Regions from separate parts of the Pseudomonas sp. 1928-m genome, predicted to be linked through region 1. Evidence: riboswitches for the same ligand, from Rfam matches in the RefSeq annotation. Region 1 holds a riboswitch; each other region holds the start of a gene.

The links. Region 1 has a riboswitch for cobalamin ahead of P3C18_RS04900 (energy-coupling factor ABC transporter permease). Riboswitches for the same ligand answer to the same signal wherever they lie in the genome.
Region 2: it holds a riboswitch for cobalamin, as region 1 does, so the genes downstream of both, cobW (cobalamin biosynthesis protein CobW) here and P3C18_RS04900 (energy-coupling factor ABC transporter permease) in region 1, are expected to answer to the same signal.
Region 3: it holds a riboswitch for cobalamin, as region 1 does, so the genes downstream of both, cobO (cob(I)yrinic acid a,c-diamide adenosyltransferase) here and P3C18_RS04900 (energy-coupling factor ABC transporter permease) in region 1, are expected to answer to the same signal.
Region 4: it holds a riboswitch for cobalamin, as region 1 does, so the genes downstream of both, P3C18_RS11540 (TonB-dependent receptor) here and P3C18_RS04900 (energy-coupling factor ABC transporter permease) in region 1, are expected to answer to the same signal.

What each region holds. Positions count from the first base shown of each region.
Region 1 covers NZ_JARIXO010000001.1:1,106,261-1,109,576, reverse strand. Annotated here, with positions in the region: gene P3C18_RS04905 (hypothetical protein) at 99-842, shown strand; gene P3C18_RS04900 (energy-coupling factor ABC transporter permease) at 847-1,527, opposite strand; cobalamin riboswitch at 1,582-1,787, opposite strand; gene P3C18_RS04895 (PaaI family thioesterase) at 1,821-2,240, opposite strand; gene P3C18_RS04890 (acyl-CoA dehydrogenase family protein) at 2,251-3,316, opposite strand, start outside.
Region 2 covers NZ_JARIXO010000001.1:247,837-251,152, reverse strand. Annotated here, with positions in the region: gene cobN (cobaltochelatase subunit CobN) at 1-528, opposite strand, end outside; gene cobW (cobalamin biosynthesis protein CobW) at 620-1,672, opposite strand; cobalamin riboswitch at 1,772-2,008, opposite strand; gene P3C18_RS01105 (cobalamin biosynthesis protein) at 2,096-2,539, shown strand; gene cobM (precorrin-4 C(11)-methyltransferase) at 2,536-3,291, shown strand; gene P3C18_RS01095 (hypothetical protein) at 3,293-3,316, opposite strand, start outside.
Region 3 covers NZ_JARIXO010000004.1:62,170-65,485, reverse strand. Annotated here, with positions in the region: gene P3C18_RS14165 (cobyrinate a,c-diamide synthase) at 1-617, opposite strand, end outside; gene cobO (cob(I)yrinic acid a,c-diamide adenosyltransferase) at 614-1,225, opposite strand; cobalamin riboswitch at 1,335-1,557, opposite strand; gene P3C18_RS14155 (ankyrin repeat domain-containing protein) at 1,651-2,901, opposite strand; gene P3C18_RS14150 (hypothetical protein) at 2,969-3,289, opposite strand; gene P3C18_RS14145 (class I SAM-dependent methyltransferase) at 3,296-3,316, opposite strand, start outside.
Region 4 covers NZ_JARIXO010000002.1:443,106-446,421, reverse strand. Annotated here, with positions in the region: gene P3C18_RS11540 (TonB-dependent receptor) at 1-1,883, opposite strand, end outside; cobalamin riboswitch at 1,983-2,198, opposite strand; gene dxs (1-deoxy-D-xylulose-5-phosphate synthase) at 2,265-3,316, opposite strand, start outside.

The sequences.
Region 1 (3,316 bases):
TCTATTAAGCTGCGTTGCCAGTCTGCAAGTGCGGGGCGGCACCCAGGTCAAGCAACAACAGCTAATCTTCAGCAACCCAATTATCTAGAGGAAAACGCATGCCGCGCGCCCTGCTCACTCTTGTGCTGTGCCTGTTACCCAGTGTTCTGCTGGCCGATAGCCTGGACGGCCATTACCTGACCACGCTGGACGGCCAGCCAGCCGAGATGCACCTGCGCAGCCAGGGCCAGCAGGTCACGGGGGAATATGTGGAGGGCGGCAGGTTGCGCCTGCAGATCAGCGGCAGCTTTGACGGTCAGCTGCTCAGCGCGCAGATCAGCGAAGCGCAATCCGGGCAGTTGATCGCCAATATGAATGCCACCTACGCCAACGGCGTGCTCAACACCCATATCGCCGCGCGCAATCCGACGACTGGGGCAACCCTGGAGCGCAAGGCGCTGTTCCACCGGCAAAACCTTAGTGCTGCAGCGGCCACGCCAAGTAGCAACCCGAGCAGCAACGCAACACGCGACCCGGCGCTGATCGGCACCTGGGTGCACGAGAAGATCATCAACAGCGGCGGCGCCAGCTTTGCCTCGATGACCACCCAGATGATTCTGCAACTGAGTGATGACGGCAGCGTTTCGCAATGGACACGCAGCGTGGCAGGTGGCGCCGACTGGAACTACGACAGCCCTGGCGAGCTGCAATACAGCGGCCGCTGGCAGAGCAACAACGGCCTGCTGGAGGTGCAGATGCAGGGCCGCAGTGACTACCAGCCTGCCGCCTACTATCGCTTCAGTGACCAGTACCTGGTCACTGAGAGCAATACCGGCAAGCTGATCTGGCAGCGTCGCCGCTAAGTGATCAGGCCGGCTGGTGCAGACGCGCGTTGAACAACGGCCCGCGGCTATAAGCCGACAGCGCCTTGGCGGCGGCCAGCACACCCAGATCAACCAGTGGCTCAATCAGGATCACGCTCATATAGGCCAAACCGAAGCTGCCCACCGCCGCCAGGTTCTCGCCAGAAAAGCCGTTGCCGTAGAACGCCCAGAAGCCGACCCAGGCAACGATACCGCCCTGATAGGCCGTCGACAGCGCCAGCGCCTGCTTGTAGGAGAGGTCCACGTATGCGGTGCCCGGCGCGATGATGCGCTTGGCCAGCAGGCTGATAGCCCACAGCGGCACCAGCAGCGTGGTGACGTTCATGCCGTACTGCGGCAGGTCAAACTGGGCAAACAGCAAACCCTGCAACAACAGGCCAAGCGCCAGACCGATAGCCGTGGCACCGGCACCGAACAGCAGAAGCAGCGTCGAGCCCAGAATCAGATGCACCTCGGAGACGCCCACGGGGTGATGCGGCAATACCTCGAAGAAGCAGAACACCAGGGCAGTGGTCAGCAGGCTACGCAGCGCCAGGGCGGCAGCGCCACCGTTGCTGCGTACGCTGTCGAGGGCAAGCTTGGCCGTGAGGCCAAAGGCACCTGCGGCGGTTGCATAACTAAGAAAGAGTTTGGCGCCAGTAACGACTTCGGGTTCGATGTGCATAGAGATTCCTGTACCGCGCCCACCGCGCGATGATCTGGATTGAGGGATTGGGCATAAGCGCCCGGCTTCGATGGCAGGTCTCCTGGCTCACGGCTTGACACTGCGCCCGCCTTCCCGACCTTGCGGTCAGTGGCATCTGGGCGTTATTCACCGTTTACAGTTGCGGGGGCAGCCAGGGCATTGGCGACGTGCGCCGCACCCTGTTCCCTTTTCATCCAGTCGCATAAATGCGAACCGGAACCATCGGCGGCCACCTTACCCGGCGGCTAAGAGAAATGACAGAGCCAGGCGCCTTACGCCGTATGACGCAAGCAGGTGAAGACGCCACTGGCATTGGCGCACAGCTGCCCCTGAGCATCATGCAGCGTGGCCTGCACTGCGACCTGTCGCCCCTCGCGCTGCTGCACACGGGCTTCGGTGCGGAGCGGCAAAGCCGCAAGACCAATCGGGCGCAGGTAATTTACCTGCAGGCTGGCGGTCACATAGACCTCTTCGGCGCTGGCCTGCGAATACACCGCCAGCCCCAGCGCCGCATCGAACAGCGTGGCGGTGTAGCCGCCGTGCACTCCGCCGAGCGGATTGAAGTGCACAGCCGGCGGCTGACTGCTGAAGCTCGCCACTCCGGCTGCGGCCTGCAGCTGAGAGATACCGTAGTCCGCACCGATATCACCGGCCAGCCAGGCCTGTAACTGCTGAAAAAGACTGGCGTGCATGCTCGACGCCTTAGATCAAATGCGGCGTGCTGCGCGCCACCAGCGCGTCAACATCCAGCCCACGCGGCAAGGTGCCGTAGACCCGACCGCCCTGCCCGCCCAGACGGCTGGCGATAAAGGCATCGGACACTGGCGCATTGCCGGCTTCCAACAGCAGCTTGGCTTGCAGCGCTAGGGCTACGTCTTCAGTCAGCTGACGGGCGCGGTACTGAATATCTGCGGTATCGCGAAAATCCGCCTGCAGTTGCGTGATATGGGATTTCAGCCGCGCATCACCATGGCCATCGCCCAACTCAGCGAACAGCGCATCGAGCACGCCCGGCTCCTTGGACAGGGCGCGCAGCACGTCCAGGCACTGCACGTTGCCCGAGCCTTCCCAGGTCGAGTTGACCGGTGCTTCGCGGTACAGCCTTGGGAGGATGGTGTCCTCGACATACCCGGCGCCACCCATGCATTCGGCGGCCTCGTTGATCATGGCCGGCGCGCGTTTGCAGATCCAATACTTGCCTACGGCGGTAACCAAGCGGGCGAACTTGTCTTCCTGATCAATGTGCGGATTGTCCAGCGCTTTGCCCATGCGCATGGTCAGCGCCAGCGCCGCTTCGCTTTCCAGAGCCAGATCGGCCAGTACGTTCTGCATCAGCGGCTGCTCGCTCAGTACACGGCCGCCAACCTGGCGATGGGCGCAGTGGTGTGCGGCCTGGGTCAGGGCCTGACGCATCAGCGCGCTGGAGCCGATCATGCAGTCGAAGCGGGTCAGCGCGACCATCTCGATAATGGTCGGCACACCACGGCCTTCTTCGCCGACCATCCAGGCCAGGGCGCCGCGAAACTCCACTTCGCTGGAGGCGTTCGACCAGTTACCCAGCTTGTTTTTCAGGCGCTGGATATACAACTCGTTGCGCGTGCCGTCTGGGCGATGGCGCGGCAGCAGAAAGCAGGTCAGGCCCTTGGTGGTGTACGCCAGGGTCAGGAAGGCGTCGCACATCGGCGCCGAGCAGAACCACTTGTGCCCCACCAGCTCATAAGCCTGCCCGGGGCCACCGAGGCCCACCGGGTAGGCGCGCGTGGTGTTG
Region 2 (3,316 bases), 860 kb from region 1:
AACGCGTGGCAGCGGCTGCGGTTCTGCCCAAGAATAATCGCGCTGCAGCCACTGGCTGGCGATGCAGTTAAACAGCTGCAGCGCATTGCCCGCACCGCCCTGGCGTAGGAACTGCCAAAGCCGCTCAGCCTCGGTCACTGACACAGTGCTCAAGGCCATCAGCTCCGGATCAGGGTTGTCGCAACCCGGCACCATAATCACCTGCGCACCGCGCTCGGCCAGTTCGACCAACCGCTCGATGCCGTAGCGCCAATAGCTGACGCCGCCGTGCACGGAAATCAGGATGACCTTGGCGTGCTGCAGCACCTGCTCAACGTAGAGATCCACCGAGGCGTGATTGCTCAGCTGCGCCGGGCTGGCCAGGCGCAGGCTGGGGTAATCCGCCGGCAGCTGCCGCGCCACTTCGGCCAGCAACGACAGGTGCGAATCGCCGGTGCACAGAATCACCAGCTCGGCCGGGGTCTGGCCGAGGTCGGCGATGCTGTCGACCGGCAGCTGGCTGCCGGGCTGGGTGCGTAATAGATGCATGGGCAATTCACCTGTGGGAGGGGTCGGGCGGCGAACCGCTTTAGCCGCGACAGGCCCTATAAGGCTCGCGGCTAAAGCCCCTCCCACATATTTAGGCCAGCGCTGCTTGCAGCTCGGCTTCGATGACGGCCTGATCCAGTGTCTGGCCAATCACCACCAGGCGGGTGATGCGCGGCTCATCGGCCTGCCAGGCGCGGTCGAAGTGTTTATCGAAACGCTGGCCAACGCCTTGCAGCAGCAGACGCATCGGCTTGCCGGGAATCGCCGCAAAACCCTTGATACGCAGAATGCCGTGTTTGCTGACCGCATCCTTCAGCGCTTGCAGCAGACGGGCTTCCTCGGCTTCAGGCAGTTCCACGTGGAACGAGGCGAACTCGTCGTGATCGTGGTCTTCATGGCCTTCCAGATCATGGTGGGTCTTTCGGCCCTCGATATGCAGCTCGGTCTCGCAGTTCAGGCCCAGCAGCACGTCCAGCGGCAGCTCGCCGCCATGGGCTTCGATGATTTTCACCGCCGGTGGCAGCTCCTCGGCCACTTCCGCACGCACCGCAGCCAGGGCGGCGGCGTCGAGCAGGTCGGCCTTGTTGAGGATCACCAGGTCGGCGCTGGCCAGTTGGTCGGCGAACAGCTCGTGCAACGGCGATTCGTGGTCCAGATTCGGGTCGAGCTTGCGCTGCGCATCAACCTGATCGGGGAAGGCGGCGAAGGTGCCGGCTGCCACGGCCGGGCTGTCGACCACGGTGATCACCGCATCCACGGTGCAGGAGTTGCGGATTTCCGGCCAGTTAAAGGCCTGTACCAGCGGCTTGGGCAGTGCCAGGCCGGAGGTTTCAATAAGGATATGATCCAGCTCACCGCGACGCGCCACCAGCTCGCGCATCACCGGGAAAAATTCTTCCTGCACGGTGCAGCACAGGCAGCCGTTGGCCAGTTCGAAGATGCGCCCGTTGGCTTCTTCTTCGCTGCAACCAATGGAGCACTGCTTGAGGATTTCGCCGTCGATGCCCAGCTCGCCGAATTCGTTGACGATCACCGCAATGCGCCGCCCGTCGGCGTGGCCGAGCATGTGCCGCAGCAGAGTGGTTTTGCCGGCGCCGAGAAAGCCGGTAACGATGGTGACGGGAAGTTTGGCGAGGGTTTGCATGGCGAGTCCTGCGTGACGTCGAAAGAAAGACGAGCAGGAGGCGGCACAGACATGACAGCCACGGGGCGTCAGCCAACACCACCGGATCACCCCGCCCGGTTGTCGAAAACGTGACGAGGCAGGTCTCCTGGCTCACGACCGGGCTGGCGTAGGTACACCGGCTACTCCCTTCGCCTTCCCGCGCTGACGCAGTGGCTGTTGTGCTGCAGCGCTTGGGCGGCAGAACAACGCAAGGGTACGAGTCGTTTACAGTTGCGGGGGCAGCCAAGGCATCAACCTTGTTCCCTCTTAGCTTCGTGGGCATGCCCACGAAGAACCTCGAACGCGACAAGGCTACGCAGGCCATGGCGGCCGGTCAATCACGGTTGACCACTGCCGGCCGCCATGTTGAGCTACGCCGCTGCACACACCGAGCGCTCTTAGATGATGCCCAGCCCTGCCGATACTCGTCCCGCGGCCACTATTCAAGTGGTCGCCGGGCTTGGCTGCCGCAGCGGCTGCAGCGTTGAAGATTTATCCACATTGCTGGTTCACAGCCTGCAGGCGCACGGCCTGACTGTGGATAACCTGGCCGGGCTGGCCAGCATCGCGCATAAACGTGCCGAGCCGGGCCTGCTGGCACTGGCTCAGCGCCTCGGTTTGCGGTTGAGCTGTTTTAGTGCGGAAGAACTGCTGCCCTATCAGCTCCTAGTGCAAGGTTCGTCGCTCACCCTGACCGCCACCGGCAGTCCTGCCGTCGCCGAACCCTGCGCCCTGGCCCTGGCGGAACGCCTGAGCGGCCAACCGGCCCGTCTGCTCGGCGAGAAAACCCGCAACGCCAGCGCCACCTGTGCGCTGGCGTCGATTGCACCCAAGGATCTGTCATGACCGTTTACTTTATCGGCGCCGGCCCCGGCGACCCCGAGCTGATCACCGTCAAAGGCCAGCGCCTGCTACGCAGCTGCCCGGTGATTCTCTATGCCGGTTCGCTGGTGCCAGCAGCAGTGCTCGAAGGCCATAACGCCGAGCAGGTGATCAACACCGCCGAGCTGCATCTGGATGAAATCATCGAGCTGATTAGCCAAGCCGATGACAAAGGCCAGGATGTGGCCCGCGTGCACTCCGGCGACCCCTCGCTGTACGGCGCGATTGGCGAGCAGATCCGCCACCTACGCCGGCTGGGCATTGCCTTCGAGATCATCCCCGGGGTGACCGCCACTGCGGCCTGCGCTGCCCTGCTGGAAAGCGAGCTGACCTTGCCCGAGGTGTCGCAGACGCTGATTCTCACGCGCTACGCGAGCAAGTCGAATATGCCAGCGGGCGAGGCATTGGGCGACCTGGCCCGCCACGGCGCGACCATGGCCATCCACCTGGGCGTGATGCATCTGAGCAAGATCGTCACTGAGCTACTGCCGCATTACGGCGCGGATTGCCCGATTGCCGTGGTCCATCGCGCCAGCTGGCCGGATCAGGATTGGGTCAGCGGCACCCTGGCCACCATCGAAGAACAGGTGCGCGCCAAAGGCTTTCGCCGCACCGCGCTGATCCTCGTCGGCCGCGTGCTGCACGCCGAACAGTTCGCCGACTCGGCGCTGTACAACGCCGAGCATCGGCACCTGTTCAGGTCAGCGGACGACTAGCTTAGAGATGAATTTCCGCACCCTT
Region 3 (3,316 bases), on a different contig from region 1:
GCGGCGTCCAGGCGCGCATCCAGGTCGACCAGCTCACCCGCCTGCACCAGACCCAGATGGCGACTCGGCAAACCGACTTCGGCGCTGCGCGGCAAGGCGCCGTACCAGCGGATCGAGGCCGGCAGCGCGTCGCGCAATATCTCGCCGTGCCGCGTGCTGCCAACCCGGTTGCCGAGCACCCCGGAGAACGGCAGATCAGGCTGAAAGGTCGCCAGACCATGGGCCATAGCACCGAAGGTCTGCGCCATGGCCGAGCCGTCGATCACCGCCAGCACTGGCACACCAAAGTGCCGCGCCAGGTCGGCCGCAGACGGCGTGCCATCGAACAAGCCCATCACCCCTTCGATCAGAATCAGATCAGCTTCACCTGCGGCTTCCCAGAGCAGCTTGCGGCTCTCCACGGCGCCGACCATCCACAGGTCGAGTTGATACACCGGCGCGCCGCTGGCGCGGGCGAGGATCATCGGGTCGAGAAAGTCCGGGCCACACTTGAACACCCGCACGCGCTTGCCCTGACGCGCATGCAAACGCGCCAAGGCGGCGGTCACCGTAGTCTTGCCTTGGCCGGAAGCCGGTGCGGCGATCAATAACGCCGGGCATGAACGAGCGCTGGTCAAAACTCGACCCCCTTCTGCGCCTTAACCCCGGCCTTGAACGCGTGCTTGATCAGGCTCATCTCGGTGACGGTATCCGCCGCCTCGATCATCCCCGGCAGCGCGCCGCGACCGGTTACCACCACATGCTGCAGCAACGGCCGCGCTTCGATGTCGGCGAGCACCGCGTCGAGTTCCAGATAGCCGTATTTCAGGGCGATATTCAGCTCGTCGAGCACCACCAGGCCGATGGCCGGGTCATTCAGCAGCTGCGCCGCCACCGCCCAGGCTTCGCGGGCCTTATCGATATCGCGCTGGCGATCCTGCGTCTCCCAGGTAAAGCCCTCGCCCATTACGTGGTAGCTGACTTCATCGGGAAAGCGGCGGAAGAAGGTTTCTTCGCCGGTGCTGGCCGCCCCCTTGATAAATTGCACCACGCCGACCTTGAGGCCGTGACCCAGGGCGCGGGCGACCATGCCAAAAGCGCTGCTGCTCTTGCCCTTGCCATTGCCGCTGTGCACCAGCAGCAGGCCGTACTCGTCCTGGGCCTGGGCAATCTTTTCATCGATCAGGGCTTTCTTGCGGGCCATGCGCGCCTTGTGCCGGGCGTCACGTTCAATCGATTCAGTCATCGCGCTGCTCCACCGCCACAGGGCGATCTGGCTGGAAAAAGCACGCGGGGATAGGGACAGCGCGGGCCTGCGCATAGGGCAAACCACACGCCAGCCATCGCCCTCCGCGATGCCGTGGACTGCAACAGGCCGGTCTCCGGGCTTGTGAGCGAACCTTGCGGTTCTATACCGCGCCTTCCCATGCTTGAGCACAGTGGCAATAGCGGCGTTTGACTCACTTACCGTTGCGGGGGCAGCGTCGGAATAGTTGGCGTAAATGCACAACGCACCGACTTCCCAGTTTCACCCCGCGCACGCACAGCGTCGGGGGCACCTGTTACAAGGCGCGAAGGGTAGAGAGTTGGTGCCGGAGCGTCAAACCGAGATGCAGTGAAAAGTCTTTAATAGTACCTAAGCGAGCTGACTGCCCTGTTGCACTCACACACTCAGCCCCCTTTGCTACGCAAGTAATTTGCATTCTCCGACCGCTCATGGGTTACCGCATAATCCAGCGCACTCCAACCGAGGGAGTCTAAATCCCGTAGACGTGCGCCAGCCTCAATCAACAGTGCCATAACGGCCAAATCTGCATGCTGGGCAGCATGCATCAACGGAGTGCGGAGGCCATGCTTTATGTCATATACACAAGGCTCACGCTCTATCTCCTCAATACTTTTATACGAGCGATTGGGATCAGCACCACGCTCAAGCAACAAGCTGACTACTTCAGGCTGAGCATTCTCGATGGCATAGAACAGAGCAGTTTTACCAAAGCCATTGGCATAATTAATCGACGCTCCTTTATCCAACAAATAGATCAACGCGTCACGATTACTCAGGGCAAAGAACAGTGCTGACTCGTCGCCACGATCAAGACTATCGAGACGCTCGGCTAGCATCTGAATAATCGCTAATGGCGCATTACGAGAAAGAGCCAGCTTCAACGCTTGATCAATATCCTCGGCGGCCGGTTCCTCATCCAATGCAGCAGCTACTTGCTCAGCTTCAAGTATTGGCGCATTAGCTGCAGTAGCCAGAGCCGACAATTGCTTAGGGCGAGTGCTAAATGAGCTGGAGCCAGGAAATGCCCCCGCAGCGCGCATGTAGACCAACCCCATGACTTTATTTGCCAACGACCTGGCTTTTGCCTGATCTAGCCCCATAGCACGATAGTGATGCTCAAGTAGCGGTTCGGTTTGCTTACGACTCTGGATAAACGCCTGGCGTAATCTATAACTCGAAGGGCTCTCGACAGCCCACGCTGCAAAATAAGAATCTTGTACTTGTGGGTCTGTCAGCCACAGATTGGCATCAAGAAACAGCCGTGGCGCAATGCCGGCCTTCAACAGACCAAAGTGGTAGTAACGCCACTGCGCATAAATGATCGTTCCGGTACACACACCAGGCTGCGGCTGACCTCGAATTTTCTCAGCTAATTGCAGGATATCTGCCATAAAAGGCAATGCCGCTAACCCTGCACCACAGGTGTAATCGACCTCAACAGGCGAGCCATGCCCTGAGCCCAAATCAATCGACTCAACAAAAACCAGCTCAGGAAATTTTTGCATTTCCGCGCAAGAAATCACGCCATCATCTAGCGGCCCCAAATGCTGTTGCTGTGCATAAAGCGGCGCAGTGCTGAACGACATGGTTATGAGCAGCCCACATACAACACCCATCCTTGAAAAACACTGCATGTACGCTCCTAAAATAAGCCCTCGATTTACACAGGAAGCATAAAGCCTGCCTCCAAAGAGAAAGCATTTAATGCCTGGGCATAAAGCCTGCGGGCTTGCTGGCCAGCCACTCGACAAAGGTACGCAGGCGTTCATCACTGAGCAGGCTGTCGCGGTTGTTGTAGGTCAGCGCCAGCTCCTTTTCGCTGAACAAGCGGTGGATCTGGTTGTGGCAGGCGCGGCAGACCCAGAGCGTGGCGCTGATGCGCTCGCTTTTGCCGAAGCGTTTCTGCACATAGACCTTGTTGTGCAGCGCCTTGGGGATCAGGTGATGGCGCGTCAGAGCAGCCGAGCGGGCGCAAAGTTCGCAGGCATCAGGTTGATCGGGCAGACGAATCGGTTCGGGCATACAGGCTCAGCGTTTACGGCACAGGCT
Region 4 (3,316 bases), on a different contig from region 1:
ACGCTGAGCTGTACCTGCTCTTCGGGGGCGGGGTAATGGTACGAGCCGCTCCAGGTGCTCCAGCCGGCATGGCTGTCGTATTGCTTGCCGGTGAGGTTGTTGACCCGCAGCTTGCTGCTGAATTGCTGATAGTCCCAGCTCAGCGCCGCGTTGATCAGGGTATAACCGCCCTCGCGAGGCATGGCGTGGCCATCATCGCTCGACAGGTAGCGCGCGCCGGTATAAACCGCCTCGACATAGCTGGTCACGCCGGGCAGCAGCTGGTAGCTGAGGTGGGTGCTGGCGCTGTGGCGCGACACCCACGGCACTTCGTTGCCCTTGAAATTGCCTTGCAGGTATTCCGAGTCGGTAAAAGTGTACTGCCCGCCGATGCTCAGGCGGGCGCTTAGCTGGCGTTCGGCTTCCAGCAGCAGGCCCTGGCGACGGGTCTTGTCCAGGTTGATGTTGGCTCCCATCCCGGCATTGGCCTGCGAGTCGTACATCAGTTCGTCCTCCAGGTCGAGGCGATACAGGCTGGCCTGGTAGCGCTGCAGGTCGTCCTGCCATTCGGCTCCCGCCTCCCAGGACACGCCAGTCTGCGGCTTGAGGTAATCGACGCCCGGCAGTACATAGCCGTTTTCATCGACGTTGGCCCAGCGCAGCACGTCTTCGCGCTTGATAAACAGGCGCGCATGCTCGGCCGCCTGCCAGCTGAGGCCCAGGCTGCTGCTGCCCTGGTTATCGGTATGAGTCTTGCCCGCGCCGTGCTTGCGGTCTTCGGCCTGGCTCTCGCGGTAGCCTGCGCTAAGGCTGAGGCTGCTGCTCAGCGGCTGCACCCACTGGCCGTACCAGTCGCGCTGGGTCTGACGGAACTCGGTGCGGGTCAGGCTGTTTTCATAGTCGTTGTTGATATGGTCATGCCCCAGCAGCCATTCACTGCGGCCGAGGGTGCTGTCGAGGTGCCCGGAGAAGCGCGGGCTGATGCTTTCCACCCGCGTGCCCTGGTGGTAGCGGCTGCCCCAGGACGAGCCGATGCCGTCCTGATCGCTGTGGCTGTAATCGAGGTTGGCGGCGAGGTTGTCGTGCAGCTGCTGTTGCAGGGCGAGGCGGTGCAGCTGGGTCTTGCTGTCGAACCAGTCGCTGGAGGTGCTCTGCTTGCGGTCGGCGCGGCGCTGGGCGCTGCTGAGGCTGCCGGGGTAGAGCAGCTCGTCGTCCACCGTCTGGTATTCGTAGAGCGCATGGCCGCCATCGTGGTCATAGCGCAGGCGGGCGAAGGCGTTGCTGTAGCTGGCGTTGTTGTGGTCACGGTAGTTGTCGGCCGTGCGCGACTCGCCGCTGAGGAAGGTGGAGAAGCCGCCTCCCAGGGACTGCGCCAGATGGCCGCGAAAGGCTTCGAGGTCATGGCTGCCACGAGTGGTTTCGATATAGGCCTCACTGTCGCTGGGTTGGCGAGTGATGATATTGATCACCCCACCCACCGCCTGGTCGCCATACAGCACGCTGCCGGCACCACGGATAATCTCGATGCGTTCGATATTGCTCAGTGGCACGCTGCTCAGATCCGCGCCGGCGAGTGCCGGCTGATTGAGGCGGCGGCCATCGACCAGAATCAGGGTGTTGTTCACCGCGTTTTCGCCAAAGCCACGCAGGCTGAAGGTGGCGCGGCTGCCATCGCCGATCACGTCGCGCACCTGCAGCCCGGCTTCGCCGCGCAATACATCGACCAGCGAACTGGCGGCGCTGGCTTCGATCTGCTGGCGGTCGATCACCCGGACGCTGGCCGGGGCCGGGGTTTGCAGTGGGGTGGCGCGGGTAATCACCAGCGGCGGCAGCTCGATGGCGGCGTTGGCCAGGCTAAGGCCGGGAGCAAGGGCCACGGCGAGGGCAAGACGGGACAGATTCACTGAGAAGATCCTCAAAAGGTCGAACGACTTTTGAGAAGGGCAGGGGCAAGAACGGGCGCGCGGGCGCAGCCTGAGCTTGACGGTGATGCCCTCCGCAACACCAGTCACATCCAGCAAGGCCGGTCTCCGGGCTCTCGACGTGCGCCGCCTCGCCTTCCCGGGATAATCCAGTGGCGTTGAGGCGACGTGCAGAACGGCTCTGCGGTCGATTACCGTTGCGGGGGCAGCGCCGGGATGGTTCGTAAAGAACGCACCGGCTTCCCGTTTAACGCCGCTTCACTATGGAAGGGGCGCACCTTGGCGGAAGTAAAACGCCGCGCACCTTAATGCGCGGTTGAATGAATTACAAGCAAGCCTGGCTCAGCTCTGGATGAGCGGTATTCATGCAGAAAGGCTGGAGAGACGCGCGCGGATGGCGGCTTCGATACCTGCGCCATCCAGCCCACATTCGGCGAGCATCTGCGCCGGTTTGGCGTGCTCGACGTAATAGTCCGGCAGGCCCAGATGCAGCACCGGCTTGAGGATGCTGGCGTGGGCGAGGAACTCGCTGACCGCGCTGCCAGCTCCGCCCATTACGCTGTTCTCTTCGATGGTCACCAGCAGCTCGTGGCTGGCGGCCAGCTGGCGCACCAGGGCTTCGTCCAGTGGTTTGACAAAGCGCATATCGACCACCGTGGCGTCGAGTGCTTCGCCAACTTTGAGCGCTTCACTGAGCTGCACACCGAATACCAGCAGGGCCGTTTTGCTGCCTTGGCGACGAACCACGCCCTTGCCGATGTCCAGTGGCTCCAGGCCCGCTTCGATGGCGGCATTCGGGCCGCTGCCGCGCGGATAACGCACCGCCGCCGGGCCGTTGAACAGGTGGCCGGTGGTGAGCATGCGGCGCAGCTCGTTTTCATCGCTCGGGGTCATCACCAGCATGCCGGGGATGCAGCGCAGGTAGGAAATATCGAAGCTGCCGGCGTGGGTCGGGCCGTCTTCGCCGACCAGGCCGGCGCGGTCGATGGCGAACAGCACATCGAGGTGCTGCACGGCCACGTCATGAATCAGCTGGTCATAGGCGCGTTGTAGAAAGGTCGAATAGATCGCCACCACCGGCTTGGCACCGTCGCAGGCCATGCCGGCCGCGAGGGTCACGGCGTGCTGTTCGGCGATGGCCACGTCGAAATAGCGCTCGGGGTAGCGTTCACTGAACGCCACCAGGTCCGAGCCTTCTTTCATCGCCGGGGTAATGCCGACCAGGCGTGGGTCCTGCGCGGCCATATCGCAGAGCCATTGACCAAATACGCTGGAGTATTTTGGGCCGCTGGCTTGCTTGGGTGCGGCTGGCGCGTTGATCGGCTCCAGCTTGGTGATGGCGTGATAGCCAATCGGGTCGGCTTCGGCTGGGGCGAAGCCCTTGCCCTTCTTGGTCACCACATGCAGAAACTGCG